2 regions of the Variovorax stachyos genome follow, and region 1 is predicted to be linked to the other one. Evidence: riboswitches for the same ligand, from Rfam matches in the RefSeq annotation. Region 1 holds a riboswitch; the other holds the start of a gene.
The links. Region 1 has a riboswitch for S-adenosylhomocysteine ahead of metH (methionine synthase). Riboswitches for the same ligand answer to the same signal wherever they lie in the genome.
Positions count from the first base shown of each region.

Region 1 (3,854 bases):
GCCGCCGAGGCCGAATTGGGAGCCCCGGCCCTGGCATGACCGCGACTCGGGGTACCGGCCGCGCCCGGGCCCTGGCTACCAGCCCCATCCGGACCCAGGCTTCCGGCCGCAACCTGGCTGGCAACCGCCGCCCGGGCAGCGTCCGCCGCCGGAGCACGGCTTCCGGCCGCCGCGGCCTGACCGTGACGTCCGTCCGCCGCAGCCCGGCCACGACTTCCGCCCGCCGCGGGGCGATGCTGGCGTCCAACCCCCCCAACCTGGCCACGACTTCCGTCCGCCGCGGGGCGATGCTGGCGTCCGGCCGCCCCAGCACGCCCAGCCGCCGGGCATGCAGCCGGGCGCTCGCCCCCCGCAAATGCACCCGGGCCAAGCGGCCGGCCGCCCGCCGGCGCCAAGTCCCGCGCCGGGCCCGGCGCCGGCCATGCCTGGCGCGGATCTGCGGCAACGGCAGCTTGACCGGATCAACCGGCCGCCGTCGAACGATCAACCCTAGTCCTTCTTGCGCGCGATCAGCGCCACGAAGCGCTGCGCTCCCAGGCCCAGTGGGCGTTCGCGCGACCAGACCACGTCCACCCACAGGTCCAACCCGTTCGAGAGGTTCTCGAAAGGGATCTCGAGCAGAGCGCCGGCCGCCACATGCGGCCGGGCGAAGTTGCGCGGCAGCCAACCCCAGCCCAGCCCGGCGGTGATCAGGCTTAGCGCCGCCAGCGCGTTGTCCGTGCGCCAGACATGGCGCGCGAACTCGAAGCGCGGGTCACGGGTGGCCAGGTCGCGGCCCGCCACGACGATCTGCCGGGTCGTCCTCAGGTGATCCTCGCGCAGCCGCCCGCCGGCACCGGCCAGCACCGGATGGCCTGGCGCGATCACGGCCACCATCATCTCGTTGGCGACCTCGTGAAAGGCCTCGCGGCCGTCCAGGCTCGGGCGTTCGAAGACCAGCGCCAGCTGCGCGCGGCCGCTGTGCAGCAGCGCCAGCGCGTCGTCCTGCGGCGCGGCCAGCACCTCGACCTCCAGCTGCGGATACTCCTGCGCGAGTGTGGCCAACGCGCCGCTCCAAGGCGCGGCCAGCAGCTCGGGCGCGATGGCGAGGGTCAGCCGGTTCTCCAGACCCCGGGTGAGGGCCAGTGCCTGCACCTGTAATTGCTGCAGCTGCGCCGCCAGCAAACGGGCCTGCGGCTCCAGCGAACGCGCGGCGGGCGTCGGCTGGGGCTCACGTCCCTTGCGGTCGAACAAGGCGAGGTCCAGCTCGGCTTCGAGGTTGGCGATCGCCATGCTGACCGCCGAGGGCACGCGGTGCAGGGCGCGCGCGGCGGCCGAGAACGAGCCGTGGTCGAGCACGGCGAGGAAAACCTCCACGTTGTCGCTGGTGAAACTCATCGGCTATCAGAAAACCTGAAAGAAGATGACTTTTTATATCAGCAACAGACACATAAAGTCGAGCGGATCCACAGCACCACAGGATCGATTTCATGCAAGGGCTCAAGCGCCGCGTCCTTTACATCACGCTCTACGAGGGCATCGCCATCATTGTGGCAAGTGCGGGACTGGCACTAATGACGGGGCAGAGCGCCGGCCATTCAGGCGTGGCGGCGGTGCTGGCCTCGGCCATCGCCATTCTCTGGAACCTCAGCTTCAACGCCCTGTTCGAGCGCTGGGAGTCGCGCCAAACCGTACGTGGACGCAGCCTGCGCCGCCGCATCGCCCACGCGATCGGCTTCGAGGGCGGGCTGGTGGCCTTCCTGGTGCCGGTCTTCGCCTGGTGGTTGGACGTGAGCCTGTGGCAGGCGCTGGTGATGGACCTGGGCTTGGTGGTGTTCTTTCTGGTCTACACCTTCATCTTCAACTGGGCCTTCGACGGGATCTTCGGCCTGCCCGCGTCGGCGTCCGGGGCCGCGAAGCCGGCGTAAAATCCCCGGCTCCCAAGGAGCGTTGCAGCGCGGCCTCCCTTGACCAGGGCGCCGCGTCAGGCTTGGGCTTCCATTCGCTGGAGTGCAACGACGCTCGCCTGAACCCCGTTCGCAGGTGAGTACATGTCTTCAGATTCCACTTCTCCCGTCCAAGTCCCCCCGATGAAGCTGTCCGGCCTGGAGCCGGTGCAGATCGGCGCGGGCACGCTGTTCGTCAACATCGGCGAACGCACCAACGTCACCGGCTCCAAGGCTTTCGCCCGCATGATTCTCAACGGCCAGTTCGAGGAGGCGCTGGCGGTGGCCCGCCAGCAGGTCGAGAACGGCGCGCAGGTGATCGACATCAACATGGACGAGGCCATGCTCGACAGCAAGGCCGCGATGGTGCGCTTTCTGAACCTGATCGCCAGCGAGCCCGACATCGCGCGCGTGCCGATCATGGTCGACAGCTCCAAGTGGGAGGTGATCGAGGCGGGCCTGCGCTGCATCCAGGGCAAGGGCATCGTCAACTCGATCAGCATGAAGGAGGGCGTGGAGAGCTTCAAGCACCAGGCCACGCTGCTGCGCCGCTACGGCGCGGCCGCGGTGGTGATGGCCTTCGACGAGAAGGGCCAGGCCGACACGTACCAGCGCAAGATCGAAATCTGCGAACGGGCCTACCGCATCCTGGTGGATGAAGTGGGCTTCCCGCCCGAGGACATCATCTTCGACCCCAACATCTTCGCGATCGCCACCGGCATCGAGGAGCACAACAACTACGCGGTCGACTTCATCGAGGCCACGCGCTGGATCAAGAAGAACCTGCCGGGCGCCAAGGTCTCGGGCGGGGTGTCGAACGTAAGCTTCAGCTTCCGCGGCAACGACCCGGTGCGCGAGGCCATCCACACGGTGTTCCTCTATCACGCGATCCAGGCGGGCATGGACATGGGCATCGTCAACGCGGGCATGGTGGGCGTCTACGACGACCTCGAGCCGTCCTTGCGCGAGCGCGTGGAAGACGTGGTGCTCAACCGCCGGCCCGACGCAGGGGAGCGCCTGGTTGAAGTGGCCGAAACCGCCAAGAGCGGCGCCAAGGACGACAGCAAGAAGCTCGAGTGGCGCGGCACGCCCGAGCAGCCGGTGTCGGTCAACCAGCGCCTGTCGCATGCGCTGGTGCACGGCATCACCGACTTCATCGTCGAGGACACCGAGGAGGCCTACCGCGCCATCCTCGCCAAGGGCGGCCGCCCGCTGCACGTGATCGAGGGCCCGCTGATGGACGGCATGAACGTGGTCGGCGACCTGTTCGGCGCCGGCAAGATGTTCCTGCCGCAAGTGGTGAAGTCGGCGCGCGTGATGAAGCAGGCCGTCGCCCACCTGATCCCCTACATCGAGGAAGAGAAGCGCCAGGACGAGGCCGCCGGCCGCGACGTGCGCACCAAGGGCAAGATCGTCATCGCTACCGTCAAGGGCGACGTGCACGACATCGGCAAGAACATCGTCACCGTCGTGCTCCAGTGCAACAACTTCGAGGTGGTGAACATGGGCGTGATGGTTCCTTGCCACGAGATCCTGGCGCGCGCCAAGGTCGAGGGCGCGGACATCGTGGGCCTGTCGGGCCTGATCACGCCCAGCCTCGAGGAAATGCAGTACGTCGCCGGCGAGATGCAGAAGGACGAGCACTTCCGCATCCGCAAGATCCCGCTCCTGATCGGCGGCGCTACCACCAGCCGCGTGCACACGGCCGTGAAGATCGCGCCGCACTACGAGGGGCCGGTGGTCTACGTGCCCGACGCCTCGCGCAGCGTGAGCGTGGCGCAGTCGCTGCTCTCGGAGCAGGCCACCGCCTACATCGACGAGCTCAACGCCGACTACGACAAGGTCCGGCAGCTGCATGCCAGCAAGAAGCAGGTGCCGCTGTGGCCGTTGGCCAAGGCGCGCGCCAACAGGACGCCGATCGACTGGAAG
Region 1 is NZ_JBLFFN010000008.1:117,108-120,961, reverse strand. Features, by position in the region: gene ACMGEZ_RS16780 (SH3 domain-containing protein) at 1-493, shown strand, start outside; gene ACMGEZ_RS16775 (LysR family transcriptional regulator) at 490-1,377, opposite strand; gene ACMGEZ_RS16770 (PACE efflux transporter) at 1,470-1,907, shown strand; S-adenosyl-L-homocysteine riboswitch at 1,916-2,010, shown strand; gene metH (methionine synthase) at 2,031-3,854, shown strand, end outside.

Region 2 (3,854 bases), on a different contig from region 1:
CCTCCACCGCTTCGCGCCGCTGGCTCATGAAGGTGACCACGCTGGTCGGACGCAGCTCCTTGCCGGTGCGCTGCACCTTGAGCTTCATGCCGGGCGTGTACTTTCCCGACGCCATGCGCACGAAGGCGATGCGATCGCGGTGGTTGGCGTCCATGTTGGCCTGCACCTTGAACACCACACCGGCGAAGTCCTTGTCATCAGGCTTGATCTCGCGCACCACCGGCTGGCGGTTGACCAGGGTGGTGCTGGTACGCGGCTGCGGTGGCGGCGCAAGCTCGACCAGCGCGTCGAGCACCTCCATCACGCCGAAGTTGTTGACGCCGGAACCGAAGAAGACCGGCGTCTGCTTGCCCGACAGGAAGGCCTCGCGGTCCCAGGCCGGCGAGGCGCCGGTGGCGAGCTCCATGCTCTCCATGGCGGTTTCGAACTCGTGGCCGAAGCGCTTCTTCAGCGCTTCGGGCTCGGCCAGCGCGACGGTTTCGAAGTCCTGCGGCAGGCGCTCGCTGCCCGACTCGAACACCGTCATCGCCTTCGTGCGCAGATTCACGATGCCGCCGAAGCTCTTGCCCTGGCCCACCGGCCAGGTCATGGGCACGCAGGGCATGCCCAGCTCGCGCTCGATTTCGTCGAGCAGCTCGAGCGGCTCGCGCACCTCGCGGTCCATCTTGTTGACGAAGGTGATGATGGGCGTGTCGCGCTGGCGGCAGACCTCGATCAGGCGCCGGGTCTGCGCTTCGACGCCGTTGGCCGCGTCGATCACCATCAGGGCCGAGTCGACCGCGGTCAGCACGCGGTAGGTGTCCTCGGAGAAGTCCTTGTGGCCCGGCGTGTCCAGCAGGTTGATCACGTGCTCGCGGTAGACCATCTGCATCACCGAGCTGGCCACGGAGATGCCGCGCTGCTTCTCGATCTCCATCCAGTCGGAGGTGGCATGGCGCGAGGCCTTGCGCGCCTTCACCGAGCCTGCGATCTGGATCGCGCCGGAGAACAGCAGCAGCTTCTCGGTCAGCGTGGTCTTGCCGGCGTCGGGGTGGGAAATGATCGCGAAGGTGCGACGGCGGCGGGTTTCGGAGGCGAAGGACATGGGAGTGAACGCGGTGCACGCTCACGGGCGCGGGCGGCTGGTAGGCAAAGCTCGTGATTTTAGCGAGAGCGGCTCACATCGGCGGCGTGAAGCCGTTGCGCCCGACCAGCATGCGCAAGGCAGTGGGTCGGCCGTCCTTCACCTGCGCGGTGATCACCACCTTGGCCCCCGGCACCACCAGGGCGGCCTGATCGGCGTTGCCCGGCTTGAAGGTCACGACCGGCGTGCCGGGCGGCACGATGACGGTCTGCTCGCCGTCCTTGTACTTGAGCAGCAGCTTGTGCCCGCCCGGCGCCGAGGACGGGGCAGCTTCGAGCTGGGCCACGGTGGCGTTGGTCATCGTGCTCTGGGGCATGAGGTCCCAGGGGCGAAAGCCTTCGCCCGTCCCGCGTGCGGCCTCCGGGAACACAAGGACTTCGACGGCCCGCTGCGTGCCGTCCGGCTGCGGCATCGCGCCGGCACCGACGAAGCTGCCCGGCTTGATGTCGGCCAGCGTGAGCGGGACGACCTCGGAGACGTTCATGTCGGCGGGACGGACCATCGTCACGGTTTCCCCGCTGCGGTCCTTGACCGTGAGCGAAGCGGCGTCGACACGCTCGATGACGCCACGCACGCGCACGGTCTCCTGCGCGAAGGCAGTGACGGACACTGCGGCCGAGGCGGCGACCACGAGCGAGGTGGCAAGGGCTTTGAATATGGGCATGGGGGTTGAGGGGTGGCAGTCCGGGACGAACCGGAAGCAGTCTAGGACGATCGGCAAATCGCTGCTGGCCGCCGAAGTGCCGCACACGCTAAAATGCCGCCTTCCGAGGAGCGTTGCAGCGCCGCCAGGCGTGAGGCTCGGACCACACATCGCAACCACGCTCAACCGCTGTTCTCGCGGGTGAGTCTGTTCCGCCAGAACCCCGAAAGCAGCGGCCTCACTCAAACTTGTTTGGAGTCCTCATGAGCGCCGTACTCAAAGCTTCCCCGGTGTCCACTGCCGACCAGGCGATCGCCGACCTGTCCCTTGCCGCCTGGGGCCGCAAGGAAATCAAGATAGCCGAAACCGAAATGCCCGGCCTGATGGCCATCCGCGAAGAATTCGCCAAGAGCCAGCCGCTGAAGGGCGCCCGGATCACCGGCTCGCTGCACATGACGATCCAGACCGCGGTGCTGATCGAGACCCTGCAAGCCCTGGGCGCCACGGTGCGCTGGGCTTCGTGCAACATCTTCTCGACCCAGGACCACGCGGCCGCAGCTATCGCCGCCGCCGGCACGCCGGTGTTCGCCATCAAGGGCGAGTCGCTCGAGGACTACTGGGACTACACCCACCGCATCTTCGACTTCGGCCCCAAGGGCGCGGCCGGCGAAGGCCCGAACATGATCCTGGACGACGGCGGCGACGCCACGCTGCTGATGCACCTGGGCCAGAAGGCCGAGAAGGACCAGGGCGTGCTGGCCAACCCGACCAGCGACGAGGAGCGCATCCTCTACGCGGCTATCAAGGCCAAGCTGGCCGTCGATCCCACCTGGTACACCCGCAAGTCGGCCGAGATCATCGGCGTGACCGAGGAGACCACCACGGGCGTGCACCGCCTCAACGAAATGGCCGCCAAGGGCACGCTGCTGTTCCGCGCCATCAACGTGAACGACTCGGTGACCAAGAGCAAGTTCGACAATCTCTACGGCTGCCGCGAGTCGCTGGTGGACGGCATCAAGCGCGCCACCGACGTGATGATCGCCGGCAAGGTGGCGGTGGTGGCCGGCTACGGCGACGTGGGCAAGGGCTCGGCCCAGGCGCTGCGCGCGCTCAGCGCGCAGGTGTGGGTGACCGAGATCGACCCGATCAACGCGCTGCAGGCCGCGATGGAAGGTTATCGCGTCGTGACCATGGAATATGCCGCCGACAAGGCCGACATCTTCGTCACCACGACCGGCAACAAGGACGTCATCACGCACGCCCACATGCTCGCAATGAAGGACCAGGCGATCGTCTGCAACATCGGCCACTTCGACAACGAGATCGAGGTCGCCTCCCTCGAGAAGTACGAGTGGGAAGAGATCAAGCCGCAGGTCGACCACGTGATCTTCCCGGACGGCAAGCGCATCATCCTGCTGGCCAAGGGCCGACTGGTGAACCTGGGCTGCGGCACGGGCCATCCGAGCTACGTGATGAGCTCCTCCTTCGCCAACCAGACGATCGCGCAGATCGAGCTCTTCACCAAGCCCGACGCCTATCAGGTCGGCAAGGTCTACGTGCTGCCCAAGCACCTGGACGAGAAGGTTGCGCGCCTGCAGCTTTCCAAGCTCAGGGCCGAGCTCACGGTGCTGACGGACGCGCAGGCCGCGTACATCGGCGTCAACAAGAACGGCCCCTACAAGCCGGACAGCTACCGCTATTGAGCGGGGGCCGCGCAACGCCGTGCGCGCCGACCAGTTGCTCGTCGAACGCGGCTTGGCCGCTTCGCGCTCGCAGGCCGTGCGTTTGATCGCAGGGGGCCTGCGCTGGCGCGACGGTGCGCTCTGGCGCACGGTGGCCAAGAACGGCGAGGACCTGCCGAAGGATGCCGAACTCGAACTGCTCGACCCGGCCGAAGCGCGCTATGTCTCGCGCGGCGGGCTCAAGCTCGAGGGCGCGCTGGCTGCGGCTGGCATCGAGGTACGCGGCAGGCGTTGCCTCGACGTCGGCCAGTCGACCGGCGGCTTCACCGACTGCCTGTTGCAGCAAGGGGCCGTGCACGTGGTGGGTGTCGATGTCGGACATGGCCAGCTGCATCCGCGGCTGCGC
Region 2 is NZ_JBLFFN010000001.1:86,840-90,693, forward strand. Features, by position in the region: gene ACMGEZ_RS00415 (peptide chain release factor 3) at 1-1,084, opposite strand, end outside; gene ACMGEZ_RS00420 (hypothetical protein) at 1,158-1,787, opposite strand; S-adenosyl-L-homocysteine riboswitch at 1,887-1,957, shown strand; gene ahcY (adenosylhomocysteinase) at 2,030-3,469, shown strand; gene ACMGEZ_RS00430 (TlyA family RNA methyltransferase) at 3,489-3,854, shown strand, end outside.
Region 2: it holds a riboswitch for S-adenosylhomocysteine, as region 1 does, so the genes downstream of both, ahcY (adenosylhomocysteinase) here and metH (methionine synthase) in region 1, are expected to answer to the same signal.